Regions from separate parts of the Paenibacillus physcomitrellae genome, predicted to be linked through region 2. Evidence: a T-box and tRNA genes for the amino acid it is inferred to sense, from the RefSeq annotation. Region 2 holds a T-box; the other holds one or more tRNA genes.

Region 1 (7,346 bases), 1.7 Mb from region 2:
ACAGAGCGAGGCATTTTGGAGGCCATTGATCCTTTGTGAGTCGGTTTCAACCTTGATTCATTTCAATCGAGAAACCGAGGAACAACAGAGCATATGGGCCCAAAATCCGAGCGAATTGGTTAAGCTACTAAGAGCACACGGAGGATGCCTAGGCGCTAGGAGCCGAAGAAGGACGTGGCGAACAACGATAAGGCCTCGGGGAGCTGTAAGCAAGCTTTGATCCGGGGATGTCCGAATGGGGAAACCCGGCTGGTGTAATAGCCAGTCACTCGTAACTGAATACATAGGTTGCGAAGAGGCAGACCAGGGGAACTGAAACATCTAAGTACCTTGAGGAAGAGAAAACAAGTAGTGATTCCGTCAGTAGCGGCGAGCGAACGCGGAAGAGCCTAAACCAAGAGGCTTGCCTCTTGGGGTTGTGGGACGTCTCACATGGAGTTACAAAGGAATAGGGTAGGCGAAGAGGTCTGGAAAGGCCCGCTAGAAGAGGTAAAAGCCCTGTAACCGAAAGTCTATTCCCTCCGAGACGGATCCCGAGTAGTGCGGGGTACGTGAAACCCCGTATGAATCTGCCAGGACCATCTGGTAAGGCTAAATACTCCCTAGTGACCGATAGTGAAGCAGTACCGTGAGGGAAAGGTGAAAAGCACCCCGGAAGGGGAGTGAAAGAGATCCTGAACCCGTGTGCTTACAAGAAGTCAGAGCCCTATGATGAAACTTCGTTTCATCACGGGTGATGGCGTGCCTTTTGTAGAATGAACCGGCGAGTTACGTTCCCGTGCAAGGTTAAGGTGAGAAGCCGTAGCCGTAGCGAAAGCGAGTCTGAATAGGGCGAATAAGTACGTGGGCGTAGACCCGAAACCGTGTGATCTACCCCTGTCCAGGGTGAAGGAGCGGTAACACGCACTGGAGGCCCGAACCCACGAACGTTGAAAAGTTCGGGGATGAGGTGGGGGTAGCGGAGAAATTCCAATCGAACTCGGAGATAGCTGGTTCTCCCCGAAATAGCTTTAGGGCTAGCCTCGGTGGTACAGTCGTGGAGGTAGAGCACTGATTGGGTGCGGGGCCCGCAAGGGTTACCAAGCTCAGTCAAACTCCGAATGCCATAGACTGATTAACCGGGAGTCAGACAGTGAGTGCTAAGATCCATTGTCAAAAGGGAAACAGCCCAGACCATCAGCTAAGGTCCCCAAGTGTGTGTTAAGTGGGAAAGGATGTGGAGTTGCACAGACAACCAGGATGTTGGCTTAGAAGCAGCCACCATTTAAAGAGTGCGTAATAGCTCACTGGTCGAGTGACTCTGCGCCGAAAATGTAACGGGGCTAAACACACCACCGAAGCTATGGCTTGATGCTTGCATCAGGGGTAGGGGAGCGTTGTGTATGCGTTGAAGGTGTATCGTAAGGAGCGCTGGAGAGTACACAAGTGAGAATGCCGGTATGAGTAACGAAAAGATCAGTGAGAATCTGATCCGCCGAAAGCCTAAGGGTTCCTGAGGAAGGTTCGGCCGCTCAGGGTAAGTCGGGACCTAAGGCGAGGCCGACAGGCGTAGTCGAAGGACAACAGGTGGAAATTCCTGTACCACCGTAAACCGCTATGAGCGCTGGGGTGACGCAGCAGGGTAGTGACGCGGACTGATGGATGTCCGTCCAAGCAGTGAGAGGGTAGCAGAGGCAAATCCGTGCTACATAACCTTGGGCTGTGATGGGGAGCGAAAATTGCAGTAGCGAAGGTCATGATCTCACACTGCCAAGAAAAGCCTCTAGCCAGGTGAAGGTGCCCGTACCGTAAACCGACACAGGTAGGCGAGAAGAGAATTCTAAGGCGCGCGGAAGAACTCTCGTTAAGGAACTCGGCAAAATGACCCCGTAACTTCGGGAGAAGGGGTGCCTCGGTAGGGTGAATAGCCCGAGGGGGCCGCAGTGAAAAGGCCCAAGCGACTGTTTAGCAAAAACACAGGTCTGTGCGAAGCCGTAAGGCGAAGTATACGGGCTGACGCCTGCCCGGTGCTGGAAGGTTAAGGGGAGTGGTTAGGGGTAACCCGAAGCTATGAACTGAAGCCCCAGTAAACGGCGGCCGTAACTATAACGGTCCTAAGGTAGCGAAATTCCTTGTCAGGTAAATTCTGACCCGCACGAATGGCGTAACGACTTGGGCGCTGTCTCAGCGAGAGATCCGGTGAAATTTTAATACCTGTGAAGATGCAGGTTACCCGCGACAAGACAGAAAGACCCCATGGAGCTTTACTGCAGCTTGATATTGGACTTTGATACGATTTGTACAGGATAGGTGGGAGCCTAGGAAGAGGGAGCGCAAGCTTCCTTGGATGCGCCGTGGGGATACCACCCTGATCGTATCGGAGTTCTAACCTGGTGCCCTAATCGGGCATGGGGACAGTGTCAGGTGGGCAGTTTGACTGGGGCGGTCGCCTCCTAAAGAGTAACGGAGGCGCCCCAAGGGTCCCTCAGAATGGTTGGAAATCATTCGAAGAGTGCAAAGGCAAAAGGGAGCTTGACTGCGAGACTGACAAGTCGAGCAGGGACGAAAGTCGGGCTTAGTGATCCGGTGGTACCGCATGGAAGGGCCATCGCTCAACGGATAAAAGCTACCCTGGGGATAACAGGCTTATCTCCCCCAAGAGTCCACATCGACGGGGAGGTTTGGCACCTCGATGTCGGCTCATCGCATCCTGGGGCTGAAGTAGGTCCCAAGGGTTGGGCTGTTCGCCCATTAAAGCGGTACGCGAGCTGGGTTCAGAACGTCGTGAGACAGTTCGGTCCCTATCTGTCGTGGGCGTAGGAAATTTGAGAGGAGCTGTCCTTAGTACGAGAGGACCGGGATGGACGCACCGCTGGTGCACCAGTTGTTCCGCCAGGAGCACAGCTGGGTAGCTACGTGCGGAAGGGATAAGCGCTGAAAGCATCTAAGCGTGAAGCCCCCCTCAAGATGAGATTTCCCAACTAGTAAGACCCCTTGACGACGACGAGGTAGATAGGCTGGGGGTGGAAGTGCAGCAATGCATGGAGCTGACCAGTACTAATCGGTCGAGGGCTTATCCAAATAGATCTAATCGCAATTGATTGTTTCGTATCCAGTTTTCAGGTGATCAAGCATCTGAATGTTATATTCCCTGATAGCTCAGTTGGTAGAGCACTCGACTGTTAATCGAGTTGTCACAGGTTCGAGTCCTGTTCGGGGAGCCATATGGAGAGGTGTCCGAGTTGGCCGAAGGAGCACGATTGGAAATCGTGTAGGCGTCACAAGCGTCTCGAGGGTTCGAATCCCTCTCTCTCCGCCATTATAGTCAGGCCCGTTGGTCAAGGGGTTAAGACACCTCCCTTTCACGGAGGTAACAGGGGTTCGAATCCCCTACGGGTCACCATTAACTTCAACAATGAAGTTGACTAACTTGTTATGAATATGATATACTAGATATTGTGTTCAATTTGGAGGCTTAGCTCAGCTGGGAGAGCATCTGCCTTACAAGCAGAGGGTCGGGGGTTCGATCCCCTCAGCCTCCACCATATAACATAATAAATACTTTTTACTGACGCGGGGTGGAGCAGCCCGGTAGCTCGTCGGGCTCATAACCCGAAGGCCGCAGGTTCAAATCCTGCCCCCGCAATAATCCCTTTAAGGGATCAAATGCAAGACCTTAGGCTGTGGAACCGTGGTGTAGAGGCCTAACATGCCTGCCTGTCACGCAGGAGATCGCGGGTTCGAATCCCGTCGGTTCCGCCATGTTTTTGGCTCGGTAGCTCAGTCGGTAGAGCAGAGGACTGAAAATCCTCGTGTCGGCGGTTCGATTCCGTCCCGAGCCACCATTTTTACAATTGAATAAGCCGTTGTAGCTCAACTGGTAGAGCAACTGACTTGTAATCAGTAGGTTGGGGGTTCAAGTCCTCTCGACGGCACCATTTACTGTGGAGGCTTAGCGAAGTGGCCAAACGCATCAGACTGTAAATCTGCTCCCTTACGGGTTCGGTGGTTCGAATCCATCAGCCTCCACCAGTTTATATAGGGGCATAGTTTAAAGGTAGAACAAAGGTCTCCAAAACCTTTGGTGTGGGTTCAATTCCTGCTGCCCCTGCCATATTTTTATAACTGAATAGGAAAGTTTTTATGGCGGTCGTGGCGAAGGGGTTAACGCACCGGATTGTGGCTCCGGCATTCGTGGGTTCAAGTCCCATCGATCGCCCCATTATTAACTTTTCAGAAATTTTGGGGATTAGCCAAGCGGTAAGGCAACGGACTTTGACTCCGTCATGCATAGGTTCGAATCCTATATCCCCAGCCATTTCGCGGACGTGGCTCAGCGGTAGAGCATCGCCTTGCCAAGGCGAGGGTCGCGGGTTCGATTCCCGTCGTCCGCTCCATTATTTTGGCGCCATAGCCAAGTGGTAAGGCACAGCTCTGCAAAAGCTTTATCCCCAGTTCGAGTCTGGGTGGCGCCTCCAGTATTTTTAAGTTGTATATAATATGTGCCCTTAGCTCAGCTGGATAGAGCGTTTGACTACGAATCAAAAGGTCAGGAGTTCGAATCTCTTAGGGCACGCCATATATACTTCATACTTTAATAAGCCGGTGTGGCGGAATTGGCAGACGCGCGCGACTCAAAATCGTGAGGGAAACCGTGGGGGTTCGAGTCCCTTCACCGGCATTAATTCTAAGAAGCCTTGAAATCTATTAAAGATTTCAAGGCTTCTTTCGTATATTCATAATATAGATAAGGTGGCCTTTCAAGGAGGCTGCTAACACTCTTGGAGTTTGAGCAGGAATAGATAGCATTTATCATAAAATACTGGTGGTCCCGGTTATTGGTTAGCTTAGCATCCAACCACCTTGGAAAGCATTAGAGGATGTTATCAAGTTCTTTGGTACATATGTTTTTTTATAAATTCTATGGTGTTACGGTGTTATAGTATTTATGATGTTTATGGTGTCTATGATTCCTGTGGCATTAATGGTGTCTATAGTGTTAATGGTGCAATATGGTGTATCTATGATGCTAGGATACATACGGTGATTCCTGCTGTTCAGGATGTCTCTATGATGCTTATGTTGTCTATATACCTCGTATCTATCCGTACTATTGTGCCTTGCAGTGTGTATCGCGCCTTGTCGAGCCCATCGTGCCACAGCGAGTGGTCTATTGTTGCTATCGTGCAGAGTATGGACGGGGACGTCTCTTTCAAAGTCTTTGGTGCGCGCTTTGGGTACGATTGGCGCCGGCGGCTGCAGAATTAGTGATTAAGTTTTTAATGGGCTTATGGTTAAACTTAATAAAGCTTGTTAAGTAAGTATTAAGCTTAATGCGATCACTGTACGGGCCCGAGAGATAGGAAAAAAGCGGATGAGCCTGGAATTGTTCGAACTATGATTCGGATTAAAAAGATAATTTAAATATTTGGGTTGTAATGTAAACGCTTTTATGTTACCCTTTAGAACTATAAAAACGTTTTTATTTTGAGGTGAAAACTTTGGCAAGGATAACTATAAAAGATGTAGCCCGCGAAGCAGGAGTTTCCATCTCAACGGTCTCTAATGCATTGAATGATGTAGATGTACTTAATCCTGAAACGAAAATGCACGTACTTCAGGTAGCACAACGATTGAATTACGTCCCTAATCTCAATGGCAAGCTGCTAAAGTCAGGAAAAACACATATGATCGGATTCTTTACGACAAGTGTGACGGGACCTTACTTTTACAAGCTGGTAGAAACGATGGCACGGGAATGTGACCGCTACGGATACGGGCTTAATGTCTTCGTTACCCGGGATAAGCAGGTTATCATGAATAATATATTAGGCAGCCGGGTTGACGGAGTGATTATTTACGAAGAATTGCGGATAGATGAGAACGATATTGCTGTTATGAAGAAAGATAAAGTCAAAGCTGTTTTTCTGGATCGCGAGATTGAGGATGACACTATGGGCAGTATTATCTTCGATTCTTATATCGCCGGCTATGAGGCTACGAAATACTTGATCAGCTTGGGCCATAAGCATATTGCTTATATCTCCGGGGTTGAAACGATGTTTGACAGTGAGCAGCGGAAGGAAGGATACCTGGCTGCGCTTAAGGAATATCAGCTGCCAATCAAAGAGGAATATATTTTGCAGGGATATTTTGAAGAAGAAAGCACTTATAATGCCATTAAGTCTTTTATCTATCAACATTCTGAACAACTGCCGGACGCCTTTCTAGCAGGGAATGACTTGAGTGCTATCGGATGTATTAAAGCTCTTGAGAATCATGGTTATGAGGTGCCTGCCCAGGTTAGTGTGGTAGGGTTTGACGATATCGATATTGCTCCTTATTTCTCACCTCCACTGACGACAGTAAGGAATCAGATTGCGAGACAGGGGATTCTGGCGATTGAACAGCTGATCCGGATGATTGAGAAGAAGGAACAGGGACACAGCCAAAGGCTAAAGGGTGAGCTTGTTGTCAGAGGCAGCAGTCAGGTCAAGCTTCAGTAAAAATAAAATGGGCTGAACGAGTTGGATTCGGACAGGAGGAGGGAGTTTTAGGGGTTTTTTACATCAAAATAAAAACGTTTTTATCGAAAATGGTTCACTAATCAACAAGGTAAGAGCCTGGAGGGGAGAAGAGAATATGGCCAAATTAGCGGTGACAGAGCCGGTCAACGGCAAACCGAACGAGAAAACAACGATGGGGCAAAAAATCAAGGAATTTGCTGTAGATTTCTGGAGACAACGGGAACTGCAGTCGATGATCATTCCAGGCATTATTTTTATGATTATCTTTTGTTACATTCCTATTTATGGTCTGACTATTGCCTTTAAAAGCTATACGGTCATCGATACGCTGGATTCGGCTCCATGGGTGGGCCTGGAGAATTTCAAGATTATTATGTCCGACCAATATTTTTGGGACGCTGTAGTCAACACTTTGGCAATCAGCTTTCTGAAATTAGGTATTGGGTTCATCATTCCTATTATTTTGGCGATTATGATCTACGAATTGAGTTTCACACGCATGAAGAAATTTGTTCAGACGGTATCCTATTTGCCGCACTTTCTGTCTTGGATCGTACTTGGCGGCATGATGATCAACTGGTTCTCGACAACAGGGCTTTTTAATCAGATCCTGCTGGATCTAGGGATTATTTCAAAGGGCCAGAACATTTTGCTGGATCCGGGCAAATACTGGTGGATCGCCACTTTATCGGATATCTGGAAAGAAGCAGGCTGGGGAACAATCCTGTATCTCGCTATCATGGCCAAAATTGACCCTACCTACTATGAAGCTGCGAAGATCGATGGGGCAAGCCGAATTCGGCAAATCTGGAATATTACGCTCCCTAACATGAGATCCAT
Region 2 (7,346 bases):
TCATTAAAGGTTCGCTTTATAAGATACAAACATGAAGAGCGGGACAACAGCCCGCGGGGGAAGGAGAGTTATAGAAATGGCAATTGAGGTCTTTAACCGATACGAGAACAAATACTTAATGGACACGGAAGCCTTTAACGGCTTTTACAGCCGGTTGATGGAGCATATGGAGCCGGATTCGAACAACAAAGGCGGCCAGTTTTATGTCATCAGCAATTTGTATTACGACACCGATCAGCACACGCTGGTCCGCAGCAGTCTTTCCAAACCCAAATATAAAGAAAAACTGCGGATTCGGGCGTACGGCGTTCCGTCTCCTAACGCGAAAGTGTATCTGGAGCTGAAGAAAAAGGTTTTTGGGCTCGTGAACAAACGGCGAACCTCGCTGAATCTGCAGGAGGCTTACGAATTTGTCCATACCGGACAACCCCCGGCTTTCCGGGAGGGGATGAACCGGCAGGTGATGCAGGAAATCGAATATTTCCTGTCCCGGTACCAGCTTCGCCCCATGGCCTATCTGGCTTATGACCGGATTGCGATGTTTTGCAAAGGGAACCGGGATTTGCGGATCACCTTCGACACCAACATCCGGAGCCGCCGTTACGATCTCAGACTGGAGGCCGGCGATCACGGCGAACAGCTGATGGAGCCCGGTCAGTGGCTCATGGAGGTCAAAGCAGAGAAGACGATTCCGGTCTGGCTGTCCAGGCTGCTGTCCGAACAGCAGATGTACCGGACCAGCTTCTCCAAATATGGCAATGAATACAAAAAGTCCATCCGCTACGCGAATCAGGAAAAGGAGCGCATTCTCATATGATCGAATCGATTTTTAGTTCTTACGCAGCAAGCACCGAATTAACGCTGGCCCAGGCCCTGCTGACCTTTGTGGCAGCCATCGTGGTCGGAGGCATGATCAGCTTTACTTATATGAAAACCCAAACGGCTTATTCGCAAAGCTTCACCTTAACGATGATGGTGCTGCCGACCATCGTCGCGATCATCATCATGCTGATCGGCAGCAATATCGCGCGGGCTTTCAGCCTGGCGGGCGCCTTCTCGATTATCCGGTTCCGCAGCGCGCCGGGAGATTCCAAAGACATTTCCTATGTTTTGTTCTCCATGGCCGCGGGTCTGGCCTGCGGCGTTGGAGCCTATGGTTACGCCGTGGTCTTCACCCTGCTGCTGTGCGGGCTGATGTTTGGGCTGAAGGCGCTCAAATTTGGCACGAGAAAAGACGCTTTGAAGCTTCTTAAGGTTACGATTCCTGAAAATCTCGGGTACGAGGAAGCTTTTGATGAAATCTTCAAGAAATTTAATGTCGGTTATGAGCTGAAAAAGGTGCGGACCACCGAACTTGGCAGCTTGTATGAAGTGGTCTACGCCTTGCAAATCGGTCCGGATACGAATCAGAAGGAACTGCTGGACGCCGTTCGCACACGAAACGGCAATCTGGATATCACCTTGACCATGAATCCTGTCACGCAGGAAAACTAATAAAGAGAGGTAGATTAATATGAAACGATTCAAGAAAAGCCGGGTAGCCGGAATAATGCTCTTCAGCACCGTATTGGCGGCGGGCTGCAGCGCCAATTCTACGAATGCCGGAGTATCCGGCAGCACTTCTTCAAACTCCGATTCCTCGGCGGCTGTACAATCGAGCGGGGCCGCTGCTGCAGCAGCCGTCAAACTCGCCAGCGTGGACGTCTCCAAACAGGCCGGATTTGACGATAATGACACATTGACAACCTGGAGCACGGACGGTTCTACGGCGATAAAACTTAACGCATCAAGCGCGAGCATCTCGGGGGACGGGGCAAAAGCCGCGGGAAGTACAGTTACAATTACTGAAGCGGGCACTTACGTGCTCAGCGGAACCTTGACGGACGGAGAAATTGTCATTGAAGCAGCGGAGGATGCCGTTGTTCATCTGGTCTTGAACGGCGTGCAGATCAGCAATGCCGACGGACCGGCTATCCATGTGAAGCAGGCCGACAAGGTCATCCTGACCCTGCAGGAGGGAACCGACAATACATTGGCAGACGGAGCCGCTTATGCGGATACTTCGGAGGAAGCGCCTACGGCGGCTGTTTATGCCAAAAGCGATTTGACGATTAATGGAACAGGTGCTTTGAACGTTAAAGGCAACAACAATGACGGAATAACGAGCAAGGATGATCTGAAAATCATGAGCGGCACGATCAACGTTAAATCCGCCGACGATGGTCTGATCGGCAAGGATCTGATCGCCGTGAAAGACGGTAAGATTACGGTTGATGCCGGCGGTGACGGCCTTAAGACGACCAACGATACCGATGAAGAGAAAGGCAGCATAGCCATAGCGGGAGGCACTTTCAATATCACTTCCGTCAATGACGGCATTCAGGCGGAGACTTTGTTTTATATTGTCGACGGCACGTTTAACATCGTATCGGGAGGGGGCAGTGCCGCTTCCACCAAAACGCATGAAGAGCAGCCGGGATTTGGATTTAAGGGCCAGCCAGGAGATATGGGCCAGCCACCTGCAGATATGAACTCTTCCTCAGTAGAGTTGAACCAGCCAACCGGGAATACGGTCCAGGGTCAACAGCCTGTTCAGGCCAAACCTTCAGCTTCTGAGGGTAAGGCGAATAGCGATGCCGGTACCGCAGACAGCGGAGATTCGGCGGCGGCCGAAGAGACTGAATCGGCCAGCGAGACTGAATCAACCAGCGCCAAAGCGCTGAAGGCCGGGGGAGACCTCGCGATCCAGGGCGGCGAATTCACCATCGATGCCGCAGATGATGCTATCCACAGCAACGCAAACGCCGCTATTATGGGCGGGGAGTACACCTTGTCCTCCGGCGATGACGGCATCCATGCGGATACCGCGCTCTCCATCTCAAAAGGGACCATAAACGTAGCTAAAAGCTATGAAGGCCTAGAAAGCGCGGATATGGAAATCTCCGGGGGAACGATCCATGTCACAGCTAGCGACGACGGGGTGAACATCGGCGGAAGCAGCGACGACGCATCAGCTTCGGAACCGGCCGCTGGAGGACCCGGTGGTGGAGGCGGGGATATGTTCGCCGCAACGGATGGAACGTTGACGATCAGCGGCGGTTATCTGGTCGTGGACGCTAGCGGAGACGGGCTTGATTCCAACGGTTCGATCGTGATGTCCGGGGGAACCGCGATTGTGAATGGACCTACGAATTCGGGCAACGGTGCGCTTGACTACAACGGCACTTTTGAACAGTCGGGAGGCGTGTTAATTGCAGCCGGCAGCTCGGGCATGGCCCAAGCCCCTTCAACGGATTCCAAGCAGCTTGCCGTGCAGATGACATTTCCGGATACGCTGAAAGCCGGCACGCTCGTTACCTTGGCAGACAGCACTGGCCATGCGGTAGCGGCCTTTGCACCGTCGAAAACGTTCAACAGCATCGTATTCTCCTCGCCTGAGCTCAAAGCCGGGGAAAGCTACACGATCTCTACGGGCGGAACCTCTTCCGGTGCGGAGAAAGACGGGCTTTATGACAGCGGTACAACGAACGGCAGCACTAAAGTAGTTACCTTTACCCTTGGCGACAACGTCACCTATGTGAATGAATCCGGTGTAACAACGGCCCCATCAGGCTTCGGTGGCGGCGGCCCTGGACAACCTGGACAGGGACAAGGTCAGGGAGGCGGCAGAAGAGGCATGCCGGGTACAGACGGGAACAGTCAGCAGATGCCTGGCTCCGGAACGGGAGATCAGCAGGGAACTGGAAGCAGCAGCCAGCCTGATGGGACGGAGGTAAACGGGTAAGCTGTTTGGATGTCTCCTGAATTATTGACAATTCGTATATTATTGGTTAAAACTAGAAATACAACCAAACATGCTAGGCGATGATGAAGAGAGTACGCATAAACAACTGCTTCAGAGAGCTGATGGAGGGTGCAAATCAGCGCAGCGGTTATGCCGAAGTGGGCTTCTGAGCATCCAAACCGAAAACGCAGCTGAGTAGGCTTTGGCGAAAGTCTCATCGTTACAAGAGACACGTATTAAAACCTGTTATTTATGCGGGTGCGATACGCCAAGCGAGTCCGCCAAAGCGGGCTAATTAAGGTGGTACCACGGGGTTTCTCGTCCTTTCCGGATGAGAAGCCCCTTTTTATTTTCCAAGAGGAGGGGAAAGAACATGGCTCAACAAATCGTCCTTACGGGCATCAAACCTACAGGAGAGGTGCATCTCGGCAACTATGTCGGGGCAATCAACCCGCGCTTCAGATGGCGGCGGACAAAACATGCAAACCTCTTTATTTTATCGCTGACTATCATGGTTTGACGTTTATTCAAAATAAAGGGGAATTCAATCGTTTAACCTACGGGATTGCGGCGACATGGCTGGCAATGGGCCTAGATCCGGAACAGGTGGTTTTTTATCGTCAGTCGGATGTGCCGGAAATATTTGAGCTCCACTGGATTTTGTCTTGCTTGACCCCTAAAGGGTTGATGAACCGTGCCCATGCCTATAAAGCGATAGTGGACCAGAATGAACAGACGGGGATGGAGAGGGACAACGGAGTTAACATGGGGTTGTTTACTTATCCGATCCTGATGGCGGCAGATATCCTGCTGTTTCAATCCGATCAAGTGCCAGTAGGCAAAGATCAGATCCAGCATGTGGAGATTGCCAGAGATATTGCAGAGGAATTCAATCGAAGTTTCGGGAATACCTTCAGGCTGCCAACCTTTGTAGTGGACGAAACCACGGCAGTTGTTCCCGGACTCGACGGCAGGAAAATGAGCAAAAGTTATAACAATACGATCCCGCTTTTTGCTCCGCCCGAAGAACTGGAGAAAAGGATCAAAAAAATCAAGACGGACTCGACGCCGCCAAACGAACCTAAAGATCCGAATACCTCCAGCGTATTTCTGCTCTACAAGGAATTTGCCAAACCCGAAGAAACCGAAAGGCTGCACGGCAGATTTCAGACCGGCATCAGCTGGGGAGAAGCGAAACAGGAGCTGTTTAAGGTGATGAACCGTTACTTGGAAGAACCTCGTGCGAAATACCATGCATTGATGGCCGATCCGGACCGGATCGATCGGATTCTAGCTGAAGGAGCACGGAAAGCACGCACAATGGCTCAACCGCTGCTTGAACAAGTAAAAACGAAGATCGGGCGCTTTAGATAGTTGAAGCCCAAGCAGTGGCCTGATCCAAATGGGCCTGGAGAGCGGATTGGCTGCAGCTGGCTTGTGAGCCAATTGCAGCTTTTTTTGTATTCCGGCAAAAGAAATTTTCGATAAATTTCGCGAAAGGTTGCTTTTTCCTAAAATATAATTATAATGACTTTAGTAGCGGAATGACTATTCATTCCGAATGGAGGAAATGAAATTGGCACAATTAAGCAAGAAAGAAGCCATTCTGGAGGCCGCCTTAAAGCTGTTTGCCGAACGAGGATTCGATGCTACAACCATGCCGATGATCAGCGAACTGGCCGGCGTTGGTGCAGGCACGATCTACCGGTATTTCGAGAGCAAGGAAGTTCTGCTCAACGTGCTGATCGTTGAAAGCTTGCAGGCTTTTGCGGAAGCTTTGAACCAGACGGGAACAGGGCAGAGAACAACCGTCAGGGAAGAGTTCCACCTGCTGTTCACCGGACTTTTTCAATTCGGGAAACATCGGCCCAACCGGCTGCAGCTGATTTGCTCAAACGCTAACGAGCTGTATCTGGACGAACGCAGCCGGGAGGAAGTAACGACATTTCTAAGTCAGATTCTGGCGACGATCTCTTGGGGACAGGAGCAGGGGGTCATTCGAAAAATGCCGGCAAACGCACTGATTGCAATCGTGCTGGGCGCTTTTTTTCAAGTCTCGGATGCTTTTCGAAAAGGGCTGCTGGAGGAATCCAAAGAACTGCTGGACGAAATCGAAGATTGCTGCTGGAATGCTGTAAGGATCCATTAGGTTGGATCTTTGTCTAAAGGGGAATGAATATTCATTCCTCGACTTTAAATTTAAAGGTTTAAACAGGTCCGCACTTATCCTTAAAACTCGATCAAACTTCTTTGATCTTTTATATACACGGAATGAATATTCATTCCTCATCAATACAGTTGGGGGTTCCAAACGATGAAAAAGCTACTTAATGCCAGAAGTTTATCCTTCTTAGGCTGGATTTTAATTACAATAGCAGCGCTCCTCACAATGCCTGATCTGAATCAGCTGGTGAAAGAAAAAGGGGCAATCACCATGCCGGAAACGGCGCAAAGCAGCAAAGCGGCTTCTTTCATCAAGCAGATGAATACGGGCGGAGAAGAAGAGCAGTCGATCGTGCTGGTCTTTAACAGCGGCAGTGACAAGGCCTTAAGCGATCCGCAAAAAAACGAAATCAACCATGTTCTCCGTAAGCTGCAGCAGCAAAAGTCACAGCTTGGCTTAAAGGATCTGGTGACTTACCTGGACGGGGAAGAGCAGGCGAAACGCCTCGTTTCCGAAGACGGGACCACGATCTTGACCCAAATTTCCTTCGTCTTAAACGAAGACCGGCCTATTGAGCAAATCACCTCGGATCTAGATCAGATGGTCCGAATTTCCGACGTTCCTACTTACCTGACCGGTTCGACGCTGGTCACAAACGATTTCAGCAAATCCGTCGAAGAAGGCGTTAAGAAAACCGAAACGATTGCCATCATTTTTATTCTGGTCATTCTGATTATTGTGTTCCGTTCGCCGATCATCCCTCTGATATCACTGCTGACGGTAGGCATTTCTTATTTGGTGTCTTTAGCGATCATTGGGCATTTAGTGGACAGCTTTAATTATCCGTTCTCGAACTTTACCCAGGTTTTCCTGGTTGTCGTGCTGTTTGGCATAGGGACGGATTATAACATCCTGCTCTACACGCGCTTCAAAGAAGAACTGAACAAACAGGGTGATGTGCTGGAAGCCGTAAAAGTAACCTTTAAAACCGCCGGCAAAACCGTCCTGTTCAGCGGACTTGCCGTATTTATCGGATTCCTGACGCTGCTGCTCGCCAAGTTCGGCTTGTACCGTTCTTCGTCGGCTGTTGCCGTCGGCGTCGCGGTTTTGATTATCGTGCTGAATACGTTAAACCCATTTTTCATGGTGCTTATGGGAAAAAGAATGTTCTGGCCGTCCAAATCCTTCAGCGGTCATGCCGACAGCCGGTTGTGGGGCTGGTTGTCCAGCCGTTCAGCGCTTCGTCCGCTGCTTTCCCTCCTGATCGTTGCGATCATCAGCGTGCCGCTGATTATGGGATACAGCAAGCAGCTGGCTTACGACGATCTGGCGGAAGTAGCCGATTCTTACGAGTCGAAACAAGGCATTAACGTGATCGCCGATCATTTTGCACCCGGT

The links. The T-box of region 2 lies ahead of CBE73_RS02725 (tryptophan--tRNA ligase). A T-box ahead of a tRNA ligase gene usually reads a tRNA of that ligase, here a tRNA-Trp.
Region 1: it has a tRNA-Trp gene. The T-box ahead of CBE73_RS02725 (tryptophan--tRNA ligase) is inferred to sense a tRNA for this amino acid. The anticodon was not compared.

The regions. Positions count from the first base shown of each region.
Region 1 covers NZ_CP022584.1:2,304,633-2,311,978, reverse strand. Annotated here, with positions in the region: rRNA gene CBE73_RS10485 (23S ribosomal RNA) at 118-3,060, shown strand; tRNA gene CBE73_RS10480 (tRNA-Asn) at 3,128-3,203, shown strand; tRNA gene CBE73_RS10475 (tRNA-Ser) at 3,207-3,298, shown strand; tRNA gene CBE73_RS10470 (tRNA-Glu) at 3,308-3,382, shown strand; tRNA gene CBE73_RS10465 (tRNA-Val) at 3,449-3,524, shown strand; tRNA gene CBE73_RS10460 (tRNA-Met) at 3,552-3,625, shown strand; tRNA gene CBE73_RS10455 (tRNA-Asp) at 3,665-3,741, shown strand; tRNA gene CBE73_RS10450 (tRNA-Phe) at 3,749-3,824, shown strand; tRNA gene CBE73_RS10445 (tRNA-Thr) at 3,842-3,917, shown strand; tRNA gene CBE73_RS10440 (tRNA-Tyr) at 3,926-4,011, shown strand; tRNA gene CBE73_RS10435 (tRNA-Trp) at 4,020-4,093, shown strand; tRNA gene CBE73_RS10430 (tRNA-His) at 4,126-4,201, shown strand; tRNA gene CBE73_RS10425 (tRNA-Gln) at 4,223-4,297, shown strand; tRNA gene CBE73_RS10420 (tRNA-Gly) at 4,302-4,376, shown strand; tRNA gene CBE73_RS10415 (tRNA-Cys) at 4,384-4,457, shown strand; tRNA gene CBE73_RS10410 (tRNA-Arg) at 4,482-4,558, shown strand; tRNA gene CBE73_RS10405 (tRNA-Leu) at 4,581-4,660, shown strand; gene CBE73_RS10400 (LacI family DNA-binding transcriptional regulator) at 5,481-6,485, shown strand; gene CBE73_RS10395 (ABC transporter permease) at 6,622-7,346, shown strand, end outside.
Region 2 covers NZ_CP022584.1:603,409-610,754, forward strand. Annotated here, with positions in the region: gene CBE73_RS02710 (polyphosphate polymerase domain-containing protein) at 77-817, shown strand; gene CBE73_RS02715 (DUF4956 domain-containing protein) at 814-1,494, shown strand; gene CBE73_RS02720 (carbohydrate-binding domain-containing protein) at 1,514-3,784, shown strand; T-box leader at 3,856-4,113, shown strand; partial or broken gene CBE73_RS02725 (tryptophan--tRNA ligase) at 4,158-5,158, shown strand; gene CBE73_RS02730 (TetR/AcrR family transcriptional regulator) at 5,355-5,933, shown strand; gene CBE73_RS02735 (MMPL family transporter) at 6,099-7,346, shown strand, end outside.